DNA from 3 places in the Halomonas sp. 113 genome. Region 3 is predicted to be linked to each of the others. Evidence: predicted binding sites of a transcription regulator. Region 3 holds the regulator's gene; each other region holds the start of a gene.

Region 1 (7,210 bases), 4.1 Mb from region 3:
CGAACAGCGCGGTGCATCACTCGAGTTCGATGTGTGTTCGAACCCTGAGTTTATGAAGGAAGGGGCGGCGATAGATGACTTTACCCGTGGCGCGCGGATTATCGTCGGTACAGAAAGCGAGCGGGTGAAAGCGCATATGCAAGAGTGCTACGCCCCCTATAACCGCAACCACGAAAAGCTGATGTTTATGAGCGTGCGGGCCGCAGAGCTGACCAAATACGCCGCCAATGCCATGCTCGCCACCAAAATCAGCTTTATGAACGAGATCGCCAATCTTGCCGAACGACTCGAAGTGGACGTTGAAGACGTGCGCCGAGGGATTGGCAGCGACCCACGCATTGGCTACCACTTTATATACCCTGGCTGCGGCTACGGCGGCTCCTGCTTCCCCAAAGATGTCCAGGCGTTAGAGCGCACCGCGCGTCAATTAGGCTATACACCGGAACTGCTCAGCGCCGTCGAGTCAGTGAATTTACGCCAAAAGCAAACCCTGTTCACAAAACTGCAAGATAGTTTAGGCAATCTAAGCGGTAAGACCATTGCAGTATGGGGCTTGGCCTTTAAACCCAACACGGATGATATGCGTGAAGCCCCAAGCCGCACGTTAATGGAAGCACTCTGGCAAGCGGGCGCTAAGGTGCAGGCGTTTGATCCCGAAGCCATTGCGGAATGCCGCCGCATTTACGGGGAGCGGGATGACCTGATGCTAGCAGGCGACCGAATTCAGGCAGTGAAAGGTGCCGATGCTTTGGTTATCTGCACCGAGTGGAAAGAGTTTCGCAGCGTCGATTTTGATTGGCTAGCCGACCAGCTGGCTGAAAAAGTCGTCATCGATGGACGTAATTTGTATGCGCCAAGCGCCGTTAAAGAAGCGGGGCTGCGTTACATTGGGGTTGGGCGGAAGAACAGCTAAAAGGGGAATCTATTATTTTGATTTTTCTTATTAATTGGCGATGGCTGTTACGTTTCATTACTTTGAATAACGTATTGACACGAAAAAAGAAGAAGAATATTTAAGTTATTCTTCACCTAGCCGAGGTTTTAAGGTAATCGTATTAAAAACAGTGCTACGTATTGCTTAATGAAGGAACGCGAATCGTAGCTACATGTATTCAAAAAAGGCATTGGTTTATGGCTGCTATTACATCACTAGGCATCGGTTCTGGTTTGGATCTGAATGGCTTGCTGGAGCAATTAAAAACGGCAGAACAAGCAAAGCTTGAGCCTATTGCGGAACAGCTCCAGTCTGAAGATACGAAAATATCTGCCTATGGTAAGTTGCAAAGCGCGCTTGAGCAGTTTCAAAGCTCAGCCGAAGCACTCAATGATGGGGCGTCATTCGAGAGCCTAACAACCAATGTAGAAGGCAGTGCTGTTGGCGCTGTTAGCAGCAATGAGGCCCAGCCAGGTCAGTACGAAGTACAGGTCGGCCAGTTAGCTACAGCCAGTAGCCTAGTAACAGAGCGTTTGGAAACAGCAGACGAAAGCATAGTGACTGGGGAGCAGTCATTAACCTTTACTCTTGCTGACGGAGCTATGGACCCCATTACCATTGCTGATGGCAGTTCCCTTGAAGATATGCGTGATGCTATCAATCAACAGAGTGATGGCCGCTTAAGCGCCTCTATTATCAACGACGGTGAAGGGTATCGTCTTGCAGTAAATTCGACGGAAACGGGTGCGGACGCTAGTATTGAAAGCACAAACTTTTCAGACATTCTTGCTGGCGATGTACAAACGACTGATGCCCAGGTAGTTCAAGCGGGTCAGGATGCAGAGTTTAACGTCAATGGAATTGACATTGTCAGCCCTACCAATCAAGTGGAAGGCGCTATTCAAGGCATTACCCTGAACTTATCTGAGGCGGGTGCAACAAGCACAGTCAGCGTTGAGCAAGATAGTGAAGCTATCCGCGAGCAGGTCACGGCCTTTGTTGATGACTTCAACACGCTCAAGGACACCATTACCAGCTTGACAGCGTTTGACGAAGAGACTGGGCAGGCGGCGGGGTTGAACGCCGATGCCACGACTCGTGCAGTTGAACGAGAGCTTCGTCAAACAATTAGCAGTGTTGTCGGCGGCGATGGCTTTAGCGTGTTGTCGGATGTAGGAATTTCGCTTCAAGTAGACGGCAAGCTGGAGATTGACGAAGATAAATTAGATAGCATTGTTGCTAATCAGCCAGATCAGCTAGCCAATTTTTTTGCAGGCGATAGCGAAGAGGGTGGCATGGCAGGGCAAATAGCCTCATCGCTTGAAAGCTTGGTTGGAACAGGTGGCCGTCTTGAAAGTGCCGTTGATTCGTCTGAAAGTCGCTTTGCTTCGTTAGAAGACCGATATGCGACAACGGAAAGCCGTATCGAACAAACCGTTGAGCGTTATCGCACGCAGTTTCAAGCGATGGACAGCATGGTAGCTCAAATGAACTCAACCAGTGCTTATCTGACCCAGCAGTTTGCAGCGCTTGATCAGCAAAGTTAAAATTAGCCTGATAAACTAGCTAAATTAATAGCTTACAAGATGCCCTGCACTATGTGCTGGGCATTTTTCTTTGCAATGCTTTAAAAACAGCTTAAAAAAGGCATTACCTCTAAAGTTTGTTCCTCCGCAGCCGATAGATTACCTAGACACCTTTCTCTACTTCTTATAAGGAATGAGCCCCATGGCATCGATCACAGCACTCGGTGTAGGTTCTGGATTGGATCTTTCAGGTTTGGTGGATCAGCTAAAAGCGGCCGAACAGCAAAAGCTTGTGCCTATTCTAGAGCAGAAAAGTGCTCAGCAAACCAAGATTTCTGCCTATGGACGCCTTGAGTCAGCAATGGATAGGGTGCAAACCTCTATTGCTGCGCTGAACGATGCCGCTACATTTAAGCAGCAAAAAAGCACCGTGATGGGCGATGGCGTGCTGGCGACCGCAGGCGAAACCGCTAACGCAGGGCGCTATGAAGTCACCGTTACCCAATTGGCACGCTCAGGCAGCGCTGCTTCCAACAGCGTAGCGCTAGACCAAGAGCTAACAGCAGCCGATGCGACGCTAACGCTTAACTTTGGTGCTGGCGGAACACAAACAAGCTACGATGTTGCTATTTCAGCGGGCAGTACGCTGGCGGATGTCCGTGACCAGATCAATGCGGATAAAGAGTCTGGTGTCACTGCTTCTATCGTTAATGATGGCACTGGATACCGCTTAGCGCTGAGCTCAAAAGAGACGGGCCAAGATGCTTCACTGGAGAGCTTCTCAGGTTTGGCATCGCTGACCATGGATGCAGCCACCCAGCGTTCAGGTCAGGACGCTGAACTGAATGTTAATGGCATTGCTATCACCAGTAAAACCAATCGCGTTGAAGAGGCCATCCAAGGCGTAACGCTTGATCTCACAGAGGCTTCTGGTGACCCCGTTACGCTGGTAATCGAGCGTGATGATGCGTCGCTGAGAGAAGCCATTGACGAGTTCGTTAAAAACTATAACGAAATGAAATCCACCGTTGGTCGAATGACCGCATACAACGGCGAAGGCGAAACGTCTGGCGAGCTAGTGGGCGACCGCACCGTGCGCACCATTGAAGACCGCCTACGCCGGGATATTACTGACAACCTCGGCACCGGCGATATTTCACGCCTTTCACAACTGGGCATCGCCATTGATGAGAAGGGGCGATTAAAGGTCGACGAGGATAAGTTGGACGATGCAGTAGCCAACAACCCAGAGGGGCTATCTGCCTTCTTTGCGGGCGAAACCGAAGAAGGTGGCTTTGCTGGGCGCTTAAACGCCACGCTTGAAGGCATTACGGCAGAAAACGGCATCATTCAAAGCTCAGTGACTAGTGCTGAGCAGCGGGTTGACAGCCTGGACGAGCGTAAGCTTCGTATGGAGGCAAGTATCGAGCGAAGCACAGAGCGTTATCGTAAGCAGTTTGGGCAATTGGATGGCTTGATCGCTCAGATGAACTCAATGAGTAGCTACCTCTCTCAGCAGTTCAGTATGCTGGGGAACATGCAGAAAAGTAATTAATAAAGAAACCGAGATTTTTGTTGAGACAATAGTTGAAAAAGTTACGTTAATTTACGGTAAAAAGAGTGATTTTTCTAAAGAAATTGGTGGGGCTGCCGTTAATTATCATAACGGCACCATAAGCGCCGCAAAGCAGGCCATTAGGCCAGTTCATCTCCAAGGAGTGTTCATATGTCTGTAATCAATACTAACATTACTGCCCTGATCGGCCAGAATAACTTGTCAAATTCGCAGTCTATGCTGGCAAAGGCGCAAGAGCGTTTGTCTTCTGGCCTGCGCATCAACAGCGCCTCTGATGACGCTGCTGGTCAAGCCATCGCCAATAAAATGACGGCTCAGATCAAAGGCATGGATCAGGCTAGTCGTAACGCTAGCGACGGCATCTCCCTCGTTCAGACCATGGAAGGCGGTCTTGACCAAATCAACGACAACCTACAGCGTATTCGTGAACTAGCGGTTCAGGGTGCCAACGACACTAATGCCGCAGAAGATCGTGATGCAATCGTTACCGAGATCAACGAGCGTCTAGCTGAAATTGATCGTGTAGCTGGCAGCAACAACTTTAACGGTACGAACCTGCTGAACGTCAGTGGTGGTGGTACTCTAAATATTCAGGTCGGCTCTAATACCGAAACTGAAGATGTTATTTCTGTTACTACTCTTAACGCCACTGTTGAAGGTCTAGATTTAGACTCAGCTGCTGGTGGTGTGATAACTGCTGCGAGTGGTGGTGCAGCATCGCAGTTCCAACTTCAAGGTACCAGTGGTGGCGGAGCTGCTACTAACGCACACGGCGATTTCCAAGCGCTAGTTGATGCTGTTGATACTGCTACCGAGACTCTGGATACCAACCGTGCCACCTTGGGTGCAACGCTTAACCGCTTTGACTCAGTGATTGATAACCTAGCGACGACGTCGACTAATCTCTCTGAAGCCCGCTCACGTATAGAAGATGCTGATTACGCCGTGGAAGTGTCGAATATGACACGTGCGAATATTCTTCAGCAGGCGGGTACCTCCATGCTGGCACAGGCTAACCAGACGCCGCAGTCTGTATTGTCTCTGCTGGGCTAATACCCTAGCTGGTAATCTGCAAAAGATAGTAACGACGGGGCCAATAGGCCCCGTTTTTGGTATTTAAGGCTGGCAAATGCTGCTGCAAACAGTAGCTTGAGAATATGGTTTTCTAATGATTGTTGGCGGCATGTAACGTCCTATACAGAATGGCAATTCGTTACGTCACAGAGCGTTACATAAAAAAAGCGTTTTTTTCTAAAGAACCGGGTGCGGCTGCCGTTAATTATTATAACGGCAACGCAGGTGCCGCAAAGCAGGCCATTAGGCCAGTTAATCTCCAAGGAGCACTCACATGTCTGTAATCAACACTAACATTACGGCCCTGATCGGCCAGAACAACCTTTCCAACTCCCAGTCTATGTTGGCCAAGGCGCAAGAGCGTTTGTCTTCTGGCCTGCGCATCAACAGCGCTTCTGATGACGCTGCTGGTCAAGCCATCGCCAACAAAATGACGGCTCAGATCAAAGGCATGGATCAAGCTAGCCGTAACGCTAGCGACGGCATCTCCTTAGTACAGACCATGGAAGGTGGTCTTGATCAAATCAATGACAACCTCCAGCGTATTCGTGAGCTAGCGGTACAAGGCGCCAACGACACCAACGCCACAGAAGATCGTGATGCAATTACCACCGAGATCAACGAGCGCCTAGCTGAAATTGATCGTGTAGCTGGCAGCAATAACTTTAACGGCACTAACCTGCTGAACGTTAGCGGTGGCGGCACTCTCAATATTCAGGTTGGTTCTAATACTGAAGCTGAAGACGTTATTACTGTTACTACGCTTGATGCAACAGTAACTGGTTTGGAGCTGGATGCAGGTAGTGGTGCTAGTGTAATTACAACAGCTAGTGGTGCTTCAACGTTCGCTATTGCTGGGTCTGGAAGCGACGCGGCACATACCAGCTTCCAAAACTTGGTTGATGCTGTTGATGTTGCAACTGAGTCGCTAGATACCGATCGCGCGACACTAGGTGCTACTCTTAACCGCTTTGACTCTGTGATTGATAACCTGGCCACGACATCCACAAACCTCTCCGAGGCTCGCTCGCGCATCGAAGATGCCGACTACGCAGTGGAAGTGTCTAACATGACGCGTGCAAACATTCTCCAGCAGGCGGGTACCTCCATGCTGGCACAGGCTAACCAGACGCCACAGTCTGTACTGTCCCTGCTAGGTTAATACCTTAGCAAGTAATGTTTCAAAAGCGAGTAATTACGGGGCCAATAGGCCCCGTTTTTATTTAAGGCAGACAACACCGAACTCGGTGTTAGTTGACAGTTGTCGCGTTAGCTAGGTTACAGTAGCTTACATAAAAAAAAGCGGTTTTTTTAAAGAAGTTGGCGGAGCTGCCGTTAATTATAATAACGGCAACGCAAGTGCCGCAAAGCAGGCCACTAGGCCAGTTAATCTCCAAGGAGCACTCACATGTCTGTAATCAACACTAACATTACTGCCCTGATCGGTCAGAATAATCTTTCCAACTCTCAGTCTATGTTGGCTAAGGCGCAAGAGCGCCTGTCATCTGGTCTGCGTATCAACAGCGCTTCTGATGACGCTGCTGGTCAAGCCATTGCCAACAAAATGACGGCTCAAATCAAAGGCATGGATCAAGCTAGCCGTAACGCTAGCGACGGTATTTCCTTAGTACAAACCATGGAAGGTGGTCTTGATCAAATCAATGACAACCTCCAGCGCATTCGTGAGCTAGCAGTTCAGGGTGCTAACGATACTAACGCTACAGAAGACCGTGATGCGATCGTTACCGAAATCAACGAGCGCCTGGCTGAAATTGACCGTGTAGCTGGCAGTAACAACTTTAACGGCACTAACCTGCTGAACGTCAGCGGTGGCGGTACCCTCAATATTCAGATTGGTTCTAATACTGATGCTGAAGACGTTATTTCTGTTACTACGCTTGACGCCACCGTAGATGGTCTTGGGTTGTCAGGTGGTGCTGTTACCGGCAGCACATTTGCAATTACTTCCGGTGGTGCGGCGGGTGTCGTTCACCAAGAGTTCCAAGACTTGGTTGACTCTGTTGATACTGCAACTGAAACCCTTGATACCAACCGTGCAACCCTGGGTGCAACGCTTAACCGCTTCGACTCGGTAATCGA
Region 2 (7,210 bases), 2.9 Mb from region 3:
TGCAATTACCCTTTTCGCCCGTATGGGATACGCCTCTCGGGGCATTGTGTATGTATTAGTCGGCGGCCTTGCAGCGCTGGCAGCTTTTGGGCAAGGCGGCCAAACAGAAGGCAGTCGGGGCGCCTTAGAACGCGTGCTCACCGCTCCTTTCGGAAAAGTCTTGTTAGCCCTTATGGCCATCGGCTTGGTGGGCTACGCGATGTGGCGGACTATCCAAGCAGTTAAAGACACCGACCATCACGGCAACGGCGCCAAGGGGCTGGCAATTCGTGCGGGCTTATTGGCAAGCGCCTTTACCCACACGTTGTTGGCTTTTTTTGCCGCCACGCTCATCTTTCAATTGGCGGGCTCTTCGGGTGATTCAGGTGGTGGTTCACAAGGTGTCGCGGGCTGGCTGATGCAGCAGCCTTTCGGGCGCTGGCTGGTCGCTGGGGTTGGCCTAATCATGATAGGGGTAGGTATGGCCCACGCGCTTAAAGGCTACAAGGCCAAATTCGACAAACACTTCGCTATGCCACCACAAACGCAACAATGGGCCTACCCTATTTGCCGTTTCGGCTTAGTGATTCGTGGTGCTGTGTTTGTGATCGTGGGTAGCTTTTTTATCATCGCCGCTTATCAAATCAATCCCAATCAAGCAGGCGGTATGAGCGAGGTGTTTAGCACCCTGCGAAGCCAGCCCTTCGGTCAGTGGTTGCTTGGTTTTGTCGCGCTGGGACTTTTTGCGTTTGGCCTTTACAGCCTATTAGCGGCTGTCTATCGCCGCATTAATCCCGAAGTGTAGAGACCTGCATGGCCATAACATCCAAATGCACTAAGTAGTGGTTTGAGCGCATTAACCGCTCGAAGAATATGCTGTGTCTACTCGCCACCCTCTCCTTTCTGGAGACTATTCTTCTGCCCATTCCTATTGAACTGGTATTGATACCCTTGTTGCTGTTGCTGGTGGTGTAAGCCGTGAATCGGTGGCAACCAGCTAAATACCGTAATCTCGCTCGACTTTGGCGATACGGGTTTTGAAGTGCTGGTACCACTGCTGATGGCCTAGCCGCTGAGCTTCTTGATGCTCAGCATGGGCTTTCCACGCTTTAATAGATGCCAAATCGGCCCAGTAAGAAACTGTTACACCCACCTCATTACGGGCAGACTCCACCCCTAAAAACCCCGGCTGCTGTGCTGCAAGCTCAACCATTCTTGCGGCCATTGCGTCATAGCCGTTATCGACCTCGGTGCGTAGTGAAGTGAAAATAACGGCGTAGTAAGGCGGTTCAGGGGTAGTGGCAATCAGGGACATGGCATCACCGGGATCCTTGGATCAGAGGCTTCGAAGCATATCCCATGAAACAAAAAATGTATTCAGGGAGCCCACTGCCAGTTGCTGCCAAACCGTACCACAGGCAGTGGGAAGAGCTGTGAGCCTAGGCGTCATCCTGCGCCTTACCAGGCGTCGCTGCCGTATGCTTGGCTTTCATATCCTTGAACGCTTCCATGATGTCCATGGGCAGCGGGAAAACGATTGTCGAGGCATTCTTGTTGCTCATGTCGCTCATGGTTTGCAGGTAGCGCAGTTGCAGCGCAGCAGAGTTTTCCTGCATGACATTGGCCGCCTCGACCAGTTTCTTGGATGCTTGCAGTTCCCCTTCAGCGTGAATCACCTTAGCGCGACGCTCACGCTCCGCCTCTGCCTGGCGCGCAATGGCGCGAATCATGCTCTCATCCAAATCTACATGCTTAATTTCAACATTGGCGACCTTGATACCCCACGCTTCGGTTTGGGTATCGATGATTTCCTGGATATCGTCGTTGAGCTTATCGCGCTCGGAAAGCATCTCATCCAGATCATGCTTACCCAGCACGGAACGCAAAGTGGTCTGTGCTAGTTGACTGGTCGCCTGGGTAAAATTCTCGACTTGAATGATCGCCTTTTCTGGATCGACGACGCGGAAATAAAGCACCGCATTAACTTTAACGGTGACGTTATCCTGAGAGATTACGTCCTGTTCCGGCACATCCATGGTAATGACGCGCAGATCCACCACCTCCATCTTCTGAATGGCGGGGATCACAATGACTAGCCCAGGCCCTTTCACTATCTGATAACGCCCCAGAAAGAACACTACGCCGCGTTTATATTCTGGCAGTATGCGAATAGAGGCAGCGATCAACATCACCACCAGCACGACAGGAACTAAATACGAAATAATCATTGGACACCTCGTTTAGCTGTGGGTCGGTTATGTCAGAAAGTGGGCACTAGCGGGGCGTCACATATACCGTCAAGCCATCAAGGCGCACCACCACAAGCTTCTCACCTCGTTTGACTGGCACATCGCTTACTGCGTTCCAGCGCTCGCCATGCAGCCTTACATGGCCGCTGGTCTCAAAATCATCCAGTGCAACCGCATCTGCGCCGATTAACTGCTCCGCGCCAGTGTGTGCCGGACGACGGCGCAGCGTTGCAAAGCGTGTTAACGTCCATAGCATTAGCCCCCCGGACATCAATGCCACACCACCGATTAGAGGTAGCGAAATGGCAAGATGCTCCGCGTCCATCAGCATTACCGAGCCAAGCACAAAGGCAATGATGCCGCCAACCCCCAGCACGCCGAAGCTAGGCATAAATGCCTCACCCACCATCAACGCCAGCCCGACCACCATCAGCGCAAGCCCGGCGTAGTTAATCGGCAGCACCTGAAACGCAAACAGGGCGAGCAGCAAGCAAATCAAGCCAATGGTGCCGGGGAACAGACTGCCGGGATTGGCCAGCTCGAAAACCAGCCCGTAAAAGCCGATGACCATCAAGAAGAAGGCTATGTTGGGATTAGTGATCAGCGATAGCACCTGGGTGCGCCAATCAGGGTCGAAGCGCTCAATGGTGAGGCCTGCGGTCTCAAGCGTGGCATCACCGCTTTCCATGACCACGCTCATGCCGTCAATCTGCTCAAGGAGATCGTCAAGATCGCGCGCCACCACATTGATGACGTTCTGCTCCAGCGCCTCGCTGGCAGTGAGATTGACCGCATTGCGCACGGCCTCTTCAGCCCAATCGGCATTGCGATCATGGCGTTCCGCTAGGCTGCGGATAAAGCTCACCGCATCTTCCATCACCTTGCGTTCCATGGCGCTGCCCTCGGACTCCTCAGCCGAATTATCTTCTTCGTCTTCATCGCTGCCGAGCAGCCCACCGCCCATCTGTACCGGCGTGGCCGAGCCGAGATGCGTCGAGGGGGCCATGGCAGCCACGTGGCTACCGTAAAGTAGATAGGTGCCCGCGCTTGCCGCTCGCGCACCACTGGGGAAAACGTACATCACCACGGGAATGTCAGCGTTGAGCATCTCGCGAATCATGTCGCGGGTGGTGTCGACCAACCCGCCGGGGGTATCGAGCTCGACGATCACCACCTCACTGCCCTGCTCGCGGGCTTTATCCAGCCCACGCTCAAAGTAGTCCTTGGTAGCCGGGCCGATGGCGCCTTCAATATTAAGCACCAGAACGCTTGGTGAAGCGCTTTGTGCCATGGCCTGCCATGTAAACGACATAGTAGCCATTAGCAAACCGGCAACCATCAACCAGAGCCAGTGCGGTTTGAGAGAAAGGGTTTGCATACCCACTCCTCGCATTCAACGCCTTGAACATTCCCGTCTGAATCTGCAGCCTATCCATAGCAACATACACAAGGCTATCTACTCAACGTAGCAGCCAAATTGAGCTTCGTCATGAACAACGTGATGGCAGGATTCGAGGGGAAAAGGAGCCTGAACCAAGGCGATGCTGCAAACCAGAGGTGGTTGCAATATTTTTGAGGAGTCGGTTAGTTCAAGTAATAACCACTAACTTTCCACGTGCCCTCTTCCAAGTGAGGAGTGATGGTTTCCGTAATCTGCGATGATCTGTTTTCAAAACGTGTTTGGAACGTCAAAACCGCGTAGTCATCTCTTGGAGCCCCAGGCATAGAGGTTTCGCGGACAACGCTTACTCGCCGACGCGACTGAACCGCACCAAAGTCACGACGCGCTGCACCAATCGTCCGTTCTAACATGTGCGGTGAAAGCGGCTTTTTTAGTAGTGAAGATGACGATTCCCATGCCTGCTCATACTGACCACTATCGATGGCTTCTAGCCACGCCAACGCCGCCGCCTCTGCCGCACTCGAGTTTGCCTGCGCTTGGTTAGACAGAATGAGAAGCAAGGTGATGATAAAGATCAGCATTTTCGGCATAACGGGCACTCTCGGCATTTAGCAACGACCAGAGAAATCTCGATGGTCTTAGGTATATATCGGTCATCGTCAGAGTTTCTTTAGGGCTGCAAGATGTATTTGCGTAATCGTTAAACTCCAAGCTGTGCCTGCTTCTCAAACCCTACTCGCTCGTTTACTATGCGCCACCCACCCTATTTCAGTAGCCACTATTAGGTCACTATGTCCGTCAATGCCCTCTATACCGACCTTTCTGGCTACTACGATTTGATGTGCGTGGATATCGACTATCAAGCGCAAAGCCACGCCATTCGCAGGCTGCATCAGATTTTCGGTAACGGCGGAACGACACACCTAGATTTAGCCTGTGGCACCGGCCCACACGTGCGCCATTTTATTGATTTTGGATACGCCAGTAGCGGGCTTGATATTAATCAACCCATGCTGGATATTGCCACCACGCGTTGCTCAGAAGCACACTTCACGTTGCAAGACATGAGTGACTTCAAGGCCAACGAGCCTCAAGACTTAATCACCTGCTTTTTATACTCAATCCACTACAACGATGGGATTGAAAAGCTAAAAGCGTGTATATCCAGTGCTCATTGTGCCCTCAAGTCTGGTGGTATTTTCTGTTTTAACGCAGTCGATAAAGACAAAATCGATAACGCTTTATCTGTTAAACACAGCGCCCAACAAGAAAGCGATTTATTCACGTTCCGCTCGGGATGGCACTACAGTGGCCAAGGTGAAAAGCAGTCGCTTAGGCTCAGCATTGAAAAAGCCAACGCTGAAGGAACACAGCTATGGAACGACGAACACCCCATGGTAGCCGTCAGCTTTGCGGAGTTAAGCGCACTCTTAGCGCCTCACTTTGAGGTTCATGTGTTTGAGCACAACTATGAAAAAATCATCCCCTGGGATAACGCCTCTGGAAACGCTATTTTTGTCTGTGTGAAGGTTTAGTCGTCTTCGACTAGCGGTTCTCCACTTTCTCAAGAAATATCACTGATAACCCCGCTGCAATGAACATTGCTCCAGCGCCCATATTCAGGCCTTGAATTACGCGCGGACGACTCTCCAACCAGCGCGCAAACATAGATGAAAAGAGACCCAGCACGGCGAATATAGCGAATGCCATAAAAGCAAACCAAGCACCTAGCAATAGCGTTTGCAACGCAATCGATCCCTGCGCCGGCGATACAAATTGAGGAATAAATGCCAAGATAAATAGCGCGGGCTTCGGATTAAGCACGTTGGTTAGAAACCCAGTGGTTAAAACCTCGCAGTAAGACAAACGACGATGCGATGAAAATGCAATCAAGTCTCTGGAACGTAATGCTTTAATACCTAACCAAATCAAATACCCGGCCCCAATCAATTTAACGGCGCTAAAGGCAACGGCAGAGGTCTGGATAAGAGCCGCCAAACCAAGAAAAGCGACAACCACATGCACCATCAGCCCCATTCCAGCTCCTACGCTGGAGACACAAGCCGCTAGACGCCCCTGGCTAAGTCCACGACTAACGGCGAGTATATTATCAGGCCCCGGCACTAGAATTATTAAAACGCATGCGGCAGTGAAAGCCATCCATGTTTCGATTGGTATCATGTCTCTCTCCTATCCCAAAACTTACGCTTACCCGTATTAATGGCAAAACCGTGCGTGCGCATCGGATGGGGCGTTATGCATTGAACCCTACCTGATACCTCTGCTTGCTTGGGCTGAATCCTGAAGACTCGTAGAACCTGTGTCGCGGGGTCTTTAGACCTCGTCATAAGCGCCGCTTTATAACAGCCAGCTTGCTGGGCAAAGTCTATAGCACACCTAAGATTGGCCTTACCGATACGTTGCTTGCGGTGATCCTTGGAAACAATCACATTTTCAATGATTGCATACGGTCGACCAGACCAACTCAAATTAGCACACATATTTACGGTACAGGTACCCATCATGCCATTATCAGTGAAGGTACTAACGATACATCCCCCCTTTATGATATTGAACCAAAGACCCGCGGCAATTCCTCATCCACTACTGAAGTTGCCTCATCCCTGCAAATAAAAATTAATTCACTGCGTCTGTGACCAATAGTCATTTCTCTTTGAATCTAGGAGCCAGTATATGAACGTTCTGATTCAGAAAGGCTTTAACCTTGAGAAGGCTGGGCCTGTCGCTAAGCTATATGAAGAAGCTTTCGGCGCTAAATTCGCGAGCGCAATACCTGACAAGGCTAAGCGCATTCAATTACTCTCCGACTGTTTTGTCCCTGAATTTTCCTTTACTGCCATCTTTGAAGATGAGGTCATTGGGCTAGCAGGGTTTCAGCAGCCCAATGGTTCGCTAACGAGCGGAATCGGGATGAAACAGCTGATAGGCAAGCTTGGAACATTGAAAGGGCTCTGGGCATGTCTGGTGTTCAGCTTATTCGAGCGCAAGCCAAAATCTCAAGAATTGGTGATGGATGGGATTGCTGTCGATAGCCGATTCCGAGGGCGAGGCATAGGTTCCAGACTCTTGGATAGCATTATTGCACATGCCGTGGATAATGGTTTCGAGACGATCCGCTTAGACGTTATCGATAGCAACCCGAGAGCAAGGAGGCTGTACGAGTCCAAGGGATTTATCGCCGTAAACGAAGAGCATTTTCCCTACTTGAAATGGTTAATCGGCTTTTCTGGGTCAACAACCATGGTGTTGAAGGTAGCAAGTTTAACTTAGCAGACAATGCTCGCCCTCTCGAAAGCATATCCCTTCAGAGGTGAGAGCCTGGCGCCTAGATGTTCATTCATAATCGCCATTGTCAGATATTACCCTTCGGCCACACATGGCCGAAATTGCCCCCTTTGTGACCGCTTAACGCATCGTTGGCAGAATGCGTAACAGCTAATCTGTAACCTCACTTCAACACGATGAGATTAGCCATGAACCAGCCTAAAACCGCATTACTATTAATTGATGTTCAAGCCTCGTTCCCTGCCCGCGATTACTGGGTAGAATCACTGGCTCA
Region 3 (7,210 bases):
ATGCCCAATGTCGTATTTCTGCTCTTTACCGCACTATTGGCGGGTTTGGCGTGGTTTATTATGCGCCAAAAAGAACAGGCGTTGGTCAAGGAGGAAATTGCGACTGCGCCTGTACCTGTACAAGAGACACCCGAAGCGAGCTGGGAAGATGTGCAACTGGTCGATACCCTCGGCCTGGAAGTGGGCCATCGCTTAATCCCGCTGGTGGACTCGCGTCAAAAAGGCGAGCTGCTTGGGCGCATTAAGAGCGTGCGTAAGAAGTTTGCCCAAGAAGTGGGTTTCCTGCCGCCAGTGGTGCATATCCGCGATAATTTGGAGCTGCCGCCGAACGCCTATGTGCTCTCCATGAAAGGCGCCGAGATTGGTCGCGCTGAGGCACAGCCGGGCAAATGGCTAGCGATTAACCCTGGGCAGGTATCGGGCGAGCTGCAGGGCACCCATACTCAGGATCCCGCCTTTGGCTTGCCCGCTGTCTGGATTGATAGCAACCAGCGTGAGCATGCCCAGGTGTATGGCTACACCGTTGTGGATGCCAGTACCGTCATAGCGACCCACTTGAACCACTTGTTGCACCGCCATTCACCCGAGATGCTGGGCCGTCAGGAAGTACAGAAGTTGCTGGATAAAATGGGCGATGATCAAAAAGCGTTGGTCGAAGAGGTGATCCCCAAAGCTATTTCCTTGACGGTACTGCAGCGTATCTTGCAAAACCTGCTCGACGAAGATGTCTCTATCCGCGACATGCGCACTATTCTCGATACCCTGGCCGAGTACGCCACACAGCAAAAAGATCCTAATGAGCTGACGGCGCTGGTGCGAGTCTCGCTGGGGCGCGCCATTGTCCAGCAGTGGTTTGCGGGGCAGGAGACACTCAATGTCATGGGGCTGGATGCTCAACTGGAACAAGTGCTGGTACAGGCCATGAATGGCAACGGCGCCATGGAGCCCGGGTTGGCAGAAACGCTGATGACCCAGGCCCAGCAGGCGCTGGAGCGTCACGAAAGTTCCGGCGAGCCGCCGGTGCTGGTCGTGCAACATTCGCTAAGGGCGGTGCTATCGCGCTTCTTACGCCGCCGGTTACGCCATATGTCGGTACTGTCCCAGGCTGAAATTCCCGACGATCGCACATTAAGAGTGACCACAGTGGTCGGCGGACGTTAAAGATGGCACGCCGTGATAGGCTAGCGTCGTCCATTTTCAGAACAGGCAAGGGTAAATCATGAGCGTTAGACGTTTCGTGGGAGCCAATAGTCGTGATGTGATGCGCCAAGTGCGTGAAACGCTCGGTGAAGACGCCTTGATTGTCGCAAATCGGCGTACCGAAGGGGGCGTTGAAATTTTAGCGATGGCGGATGAAGCCATTGACCACTTTGAACCCTCACCAGAACCTGCACCACCCGAAACGCCGACAGCACCTTCAGCGCAAGACCCCATGCAGGCGATGAGCGAGCGCTTACTGCGCGAAATGCAGGATATGCGAGCGCTGCTGGCAAACAGCCAGTCAACCCATACTGCTTCACCATCGCCAGCAGCGCCCACCGGAACGGCTGCACGGCTGCGTCAACTGCTGTGGAATGTGGGTTTTAGCAGCGAAATTGCCGATGAACTGCTGGCTGGGTTGCCTGCATCGCTAACCAGGTTAGACGGCGATAGCGAAGCCCCACTGCAGTGGCTGCGACAGCAGTTAATGGATCGCCTTTACGTACTCAACGATGAAGCAAGCTTTTTCGACCAAACCGGCATTGTTGCCCTGGTGGGGCCAACGGGGGTAGGTAAAACCACCACCACCGCCAAGCTGGCCGCTCGTTTTGTGATGCGCCACGGCACGCGCCCGGTAGCGCTGGTTACCACCGACAGCTTCCGGATCGGTGCCCATGAGCAGTTGCGCATTTATGCGCGCCTGCTGGATACCCCGATGTACGCCTTGGATGCCGAACAGCCCATCGACGATTTGCTGGGCCGCCTGCAGGGCAAGCAGTGGGTAATTATCGACACCGTAGGCATGAGTCAGCGTGACCAGCGGGTGATAGAGCAGATTGCCCACCTGCAAGGCGGACGCTCGCGGGTACGTTTGGTGCTGCTACTCAATGCTGCCAGCCAACCGGAAACCCTCGAAGAAGTGGTGCTGCGCTACCGTCAGGCCGCGCGGGCGGCGGGCGCAGAGTTAGATGACTGTATTATCACCAAACAGGATGAGGCGGGACGTCTGGCTCCAGTGTTAGATATTATTATGCGTCACGGGATGCGCGTACTGTTTGGCTCTAATGGCCAGCAGGTGCCCGAAGATATGGCCCTTGCCGCCCCCGATGCGCTAGTGGATCAAGCGCTGAGTACCGCGACACCTCAGCGTGAACGGGTGCAAAGTGCCGATGCGCCGATGGGAATGCCGCGCTGGTCGCGGGATGTCCTGGGCCAAGGGCGTCGTTTGTCGTCGCTACTGGCGAGGTTGCGCCAACGCGTCACGGGGTTTGCGGAATTAGAAGAGATCTGGAACCTAGCTTCGCTGCCTAGTCGTTTGCAGGAAACACATTTGGATGCATTACTTGCCGGTTATCCAGCGGCAAAGACCACCTTAGGGATGGCGTGGTTTCCGCGGCGCAATGAGCGCGGCTGCGACTGGGCAATGCCGGACATTGGCCTGGACACGGATGGTGCCTGGCTGGCGCTACCCTGGCTGCAGCATCGCCACGCCGCAGGGTGGCAGCCACGCTTAGCCGCTCTGTCGGCATCGAGCGGCGTTGCGGTGCACTTACTACCGCGCTTCCCTGAACCGGATGCACTAGCGTGGCTGGAAGCCGAGCACTTGACCTGGGTCAGCCAAGTGGCCCCCAGTCATCGGTTACGCTTTCACCACGAACGTCAATCTATCCGCCAGCTATTTAGTGACAGTGTGCTAACGCACCATGTGGGCGTGCGTTTTCGTGGCCAATCGGTGCAACTGTGGACTGCCTACGCCGAAGTCGAGGACGCCAGCGGCACGGCGCTACTCGCCTGGTTCGGTGAAGTTCGCGATCCGGAAAGCGCCAAAGTAGTGGCGCGCCGCTACTGGCTTACCCCCGCTCGGCTAGGAGCAGAGGTGCTCTCACTGCTGTTAACCCAGCTGCAAAGCGAAGGCTTGGCCGCCTTGACGCGTCGCGCGTGGCAGCAGTTAAAAGAGGCCGATAGCGGGGATCTAAATGCTGAAGTTCGCCTATTGATGGCCAGCGGTGTGGCATCGGTCGCCGGGCATCTCGATGTTGCTGATGATGAGGAGGCGCAGACGCTGCGTGGCGATCTGCTCAACCTATTAGGCAACAGCCGTCGCCGCCGCGATACCGGCATGCTTGATGCACTGGTCTACGCCTTTATGGCACGAGATGCGATTCGTCAAATGGGCAGTGTTAGTCGAGAGGGCGTGGCGTGAGCGAACAGGATCAAGCATCGGGTCTACGCAAGTGGGCAAACCTGCAGCGCCAACAGCAGCAAGCTGAGGGTACAGTTGATGTTGCGGCGGCAGAACACGTGCCGGAATCTGAACAGCCTAGCTCTCTGTTAAAGCCGACAGCTGCAGCGGTGGAAGAGCCAGCAACGGTGGTAGCGCACCGGCCCAAAATTCCGCTTATTGTGGTCGGACTACCGGGTAGTGGTGCAGCCCAGGTGAACAAGGTTAAAGCACGATTAGGGCAGTGGTCGACGTTAGGTCGAAGCTGGGCCGGTGATCCTGAGGATTGGGATATTCATATCGTCATGGCCGAAACGGCCGACCTAGCCCAACTTTGCGATCAATACAGCCGTTGGGCACTGTGGATCAGTAGCGATGCCGATACCTTTGCTTCCATGTTCCGTACCTTGCGTCAACTACATGAGCGTGGCGGGCCGCGCCGTTTGCTGGCGCTCCACGAGCCGCACTTGCCGCGTCAAGGGTTGCTCAATAACTTGCGTGAGGCAGCTGATTACTACTTAAATATGGAGCTGTTGGTACTTGCACGATGAGCGCACTCTGCCGAGGAGACCAAGCATGCTAAGCTGGCTATTAAGAGGGAGACTGCTACTGAGCCCAGTACTGCTGACAGGGTGTCTACTAGCAGGGGTAACGGGAAACGCCCAGGCGACACCCGGTAGCTGGAGCAGCCAGATACCAGGTCTGATGGTAGCGATGAGTGATCGGTCAAGCGCTAGCCAAAACGCTACCCCACCTGCTGCTGCTAACAATGTGGAGTCAGCACAGCTCGGGCGTATTCATTGGCAGTTTCAATATCCCCCTGGTGCGTTATTAAACGCTTGGCTGTGCCATCCTGAGCAGTGCGTTGCGTTAGCTGGCATGCGGGGGACTACCACTGCCCTGGCGGGGTTTGCCGCGGATGCGCCGTTGCATTTTCGCTTCGCTTTACGTCCGGGGCAGCGGCCTGTTCGTGTCCAGGGGCTGCAAATGATTGTGAACTATCAGTGAAGGCTGGATAGACGCGAGGCGAGAGGATGTACACAGCACAAGGCAGGATCAAACAGAGTGAGCTGTTGACGCAATACATGCCACTGGTACGACGTCAGGCCTTGACGCTTCAGGTCCGTTTGCCAGCCAGTATTGAGCTCGACGACCTTATTCAAGCCGGGATGGTAGGGCTGCTGGAAGCGCTGGGGCGCTTCGATGCCACCCAGGGGGCAACGTTCGCGACGTTTGCCAGTCAGCGTATTCGCGGTGCAATGATGGATGAATTACGTACCCGCGACTGGTTGCCCCGCAGCGTGCGCCGCTCAGCGCGAGCGGTTGACAGTGCCGTTCGTCAATTAGAGCAACAGCTCGGACGGGCACCAGAAGAGAACGAAATCGCCCAACACCTTGAAATGCCGTTGAGTGAGTATCAGCAGCTCCTCAACGACACCAACAGTGGTCAACTGTTGCCGTTTGAAGAGCTGGTGGCCGACGGTGGCGAGCCTAGCAATAATGAATTGGCTAATTCACCGTTCGAGCAGTTGCTAGACGGCCAGCAACGACAAACGTTGATTGAGGCAATTGAAGCGCTGCCAGAGCGTGAAAAGCTGCTAATGGCGCTGTACTACCAAGAAGAACTCAACCTTAAGGAAGTAGGGGCTGTGTTGGGCGTCACGGAGTCACGCGTTTCACAACTGCACAGCCAAGCCGTCAGCCGCTTACGCGCGCGTTTACACGACTCGGCATAACACCTCTTTTTACTCACTTGTGACCGGCAAGGAGCCGTGGATGAACCCTTCGACGCTGATAGGCATATTTGCCAGCATACTACTGTTGGTGAGCGTGCTGTTTTTCACCGCAGAGTCCCCTGAAAGTTTTATCAATTTGCCGGGTTTGGCCATTGTGGTGACCGGTACCCTAGCGGCAACCTTTATCAGCTATCCGCTGAAAGAGGTGCTCCGCGTCGTACGGTTGGTGGGCTTGGTATTCCGGCGCGAAAATACCTATATGCGTGACGATATCCGCGAATTGGTGGATATGTCGCGACTCTGGTTTAAGGGCGATGTACGTGCGGTCGAGCGCGAGTTGGAGCATACCCGAAACCCGTTTTTGCGTACCGGGATCCAACTGGTCATTGCCAACACCAAAGAGGATGAAATTTTTGACATGCTGCGTTGGCGCATTGCCCGTCTTAAAGCGCGTGAGCATGCCGAGGCACAAATATTCCGTACCATGGCCACCTACGCACCCGCATTTGGCATGATCGGCACCCTGGTGGGGCTGGTCAATATGCTGGAAGTCATGGACGCAGGCGACCTGCAGGTGATCGGCCCGCGCATGGCGGTGGCCCTGCTCACCACCTTCTACGGCATTTTACTCGCCAACTTGGTGTTTAAGCCGATTGCGGTGAAACTCGAGCGCCGCACCGAAGAGCGGCTGATTACCATGAACATGGTGCTGGAAGGTATTTCGCTGATTACCAAGCGCCGCCTGCCGTCGTTTATTGAAGAGACCCTCAACTCGTTTGTAGCTAACTATCACGATGAGATCCGTGATAACAGCGTCAAACCAAGGCCTGATTCGTCGGTTAGTGCGGCGGCGAAGGGGTAGGCCAGATGCTTGACCGTGATACGCGCCACGCACTGGAAATGACGCCGTCGCCAGGCGATGGTGACGAGGGTTGGCTAACCAGCTATTTGGATGTGCTGACGCTGCTAATCACGCTCTTTGTGCTGCTGCTTTCACTGACACCGCCGGGAGGCGGTGAGGCGGCTGATACTGCTTTCATGCGCTCGGCTAGCGCTGTATCATCATTGCCGCTGGCGTCTCTAGCCACTGGTATTCAGCCCCGCCATTCAGGGGTTCAGCCGCAGTTTGATGGGCTCGACATCCCCGGTGTCAGTGTTTCGCAAGGGAGTGAAGGGGTCACGTTACGTATTGATACCAGCCTTTTATTTCCCAGCGGTCAAGCTGTACTGACTTCCCGTGGGCAAGAGGTGGTAGAAAGCCTTATCGATGTGCTGACCCGTTTTGACGGTCAGATTTCGGTAGAAGGCCACACCGACAGCGTGCCTATTTCAACGGCCCGCTTCCCCTCTAATTGGGAGCTTTCATCAGCGCGGGCTATCGCTGTGGTGAGGCATTTAGAGCGCCAAGGATTCAATATCTCTCGTATGCGGGCCGTCGGTTATGCCGACACCCAACCCATGGAACCGAACGCAACGGCGGAGGGCCGAGCTGCCAACCGTCGCGTAGAGTTGTTGCTAAGGCAGCAGGTCGAGGGTGAATAGATTGCGAGGCCACGTTTGTGTCCATGTACCACCCGCGATTGCAGTCGTTTGGAGCCCTGCTGGTAGTCGATGCCGATTGTCGCTGCATCCAAACTACTAGTACTAACTTAACCCGCTTAATTGGTTTTGAGCGCCCTGAACATGGGCAGCTTACGCTAGCCTGCGTGTTGGGGAAACGGCTAAGTCAGCGGGTGCGTCGTGAATTGCAGGGGCAGCAGCGGCTCCCTGGCCCTTTAGTGTTTATGCGTTCCAAGCACCGACACGCACGTTTTCAAATCCACGCTTATCGAGCGGGTGAGCAGGTCATTGTCGAGATTGAGCCACTCAACCCCCGTAGTAAGCGTCGTCTGCTGGGTACGGTGACTGAGCGGCTGAGGCATTTGGTTGAAGCGACGCATCAGCAAGAACTCCTCGACTGCCTGGTTAACGCTGTTCAACAGCTCACCGGTCATGATCGTGTCACCGTGTGCCATTTCGATAGCGATTGGCATGGTTTGATGGTCGCAGAAGC

The links. Region 3 encodes FliA, which starts transcription of late flagellar genes. Its sites were predicted from a motif close to CTAAAGTTNNNNNNNNNNCNGCCGATA; they were not measured.
Region 1: a site for FliA is predicted at 2,591-2,617, ahead of fliD (flagellar filament capping protein FliD). Genes of this name have one in related genera too.
Region 2: a site for FliA is predicted at 4,278-4,304, ahead of YERSI8AC_RS13780 (DUF4019 domain-containing protein). Genes of this name have one in related genera too.

Annotation. Positions count from the first base shown of each region.
Region 1 is NZ_LR881453.1:4,151,726-4,158,935, reverse strand. It holds gene YERSI8AC_RS19590 (UDP-glucose dehydrogenase family protein) at 1-913, shown strand, start outside; gene fliD (flagellar filament capping protein FliD) at 1,132-2,481, shown strand; gene fliD (flagellar filament capping protein FliD) at 2,663-4,015, shown strand; gene YERSI8AC_RS19575 (flagellin N-terminal helical domain-containing protein) at 4,187-5,089, shown strand; gene YERSI8AC_RS19570 (flagellin N-terminal helical domain-containing protein) at 5,385-6,272, shown strand; gene YERSI8AC_RS19565 (flagellin N-terminal helical domain-containing protein) at 6,519-7,210, shown strand, end outside.
Region 2 is NZ_LR881453.1:2,916,301-2,923,510, forward strand. It holds gene YERSI8AC_RS13760 (DUF1206 domain-containing protein) at 1-784, shown strand, start outside; gene YERSI8AC_RS13765 (antibiotic biosynthesis monooxygenase family protein) at 977-1,294, opposite strand; gene YERSI8AC_RS13770 (slipin family protein) at 1,419-2,207, opposite strand; gene YERSI8AC_RS13775 (NfeD family protein) at 2,254-3,606, opposite strand; gene YERSI8AC_RS13780 (DUF4019 domain-containing protein) at 3,813-4,220, opposite strand; gene YERSI8AC_RS13785 (class I SAM-dependent DNA methyltransferase) at 4,422-5,165, shown strand; gene YERSI8AC_RS13790 (LysE family translocator) at 5,176-5,811, opposite strand; gene YERSI8AC_RS13795 (GNAT family N-acetyltransferase) at 5,808-6,224, opposite strand; gene YERSI8AC_RS13800 (GNAT family N-acetyltransferase) at 6,325-6,921, shown strand; gene YERSI8AC_RS13805 (isochorismatase family protein) at 7,125-7,210, shown strand, end outside.
Region 3 is NZ_LR881453.1:48,147-55,356, forward strand. It holds gene flhA (flagellar biosynthesis protein FlhA) at 1-1,161, shown strand, start outside; gene flhF (flagellar biosynthesis protein FlhF) at 1,220-3,403, shown strand; gene YERSI8AC_RS00405 (hypothetical protein) at 3,400-3,972, shown strand; gene YERSI8AC_RS00410 (flagellar protein FlhE) at 3,998-4,429, shown strand; gene YERSI8AC_RS00415 (RNA polymerase sigma factor FliA) at 4,456-5,157, shown strand; gene YERSI8AC_RS00420 (motility protein A) at 5,198-6,019, shown strand; gene YERSI8AC_RS00425 (OmpA/MotB family protein) at 6,025-6,699, shown strand; gene YERSI8AC_RS00430 (sensor domain-containing diguanylate cyclase) at 6,723-7,210, shown strand, end outside.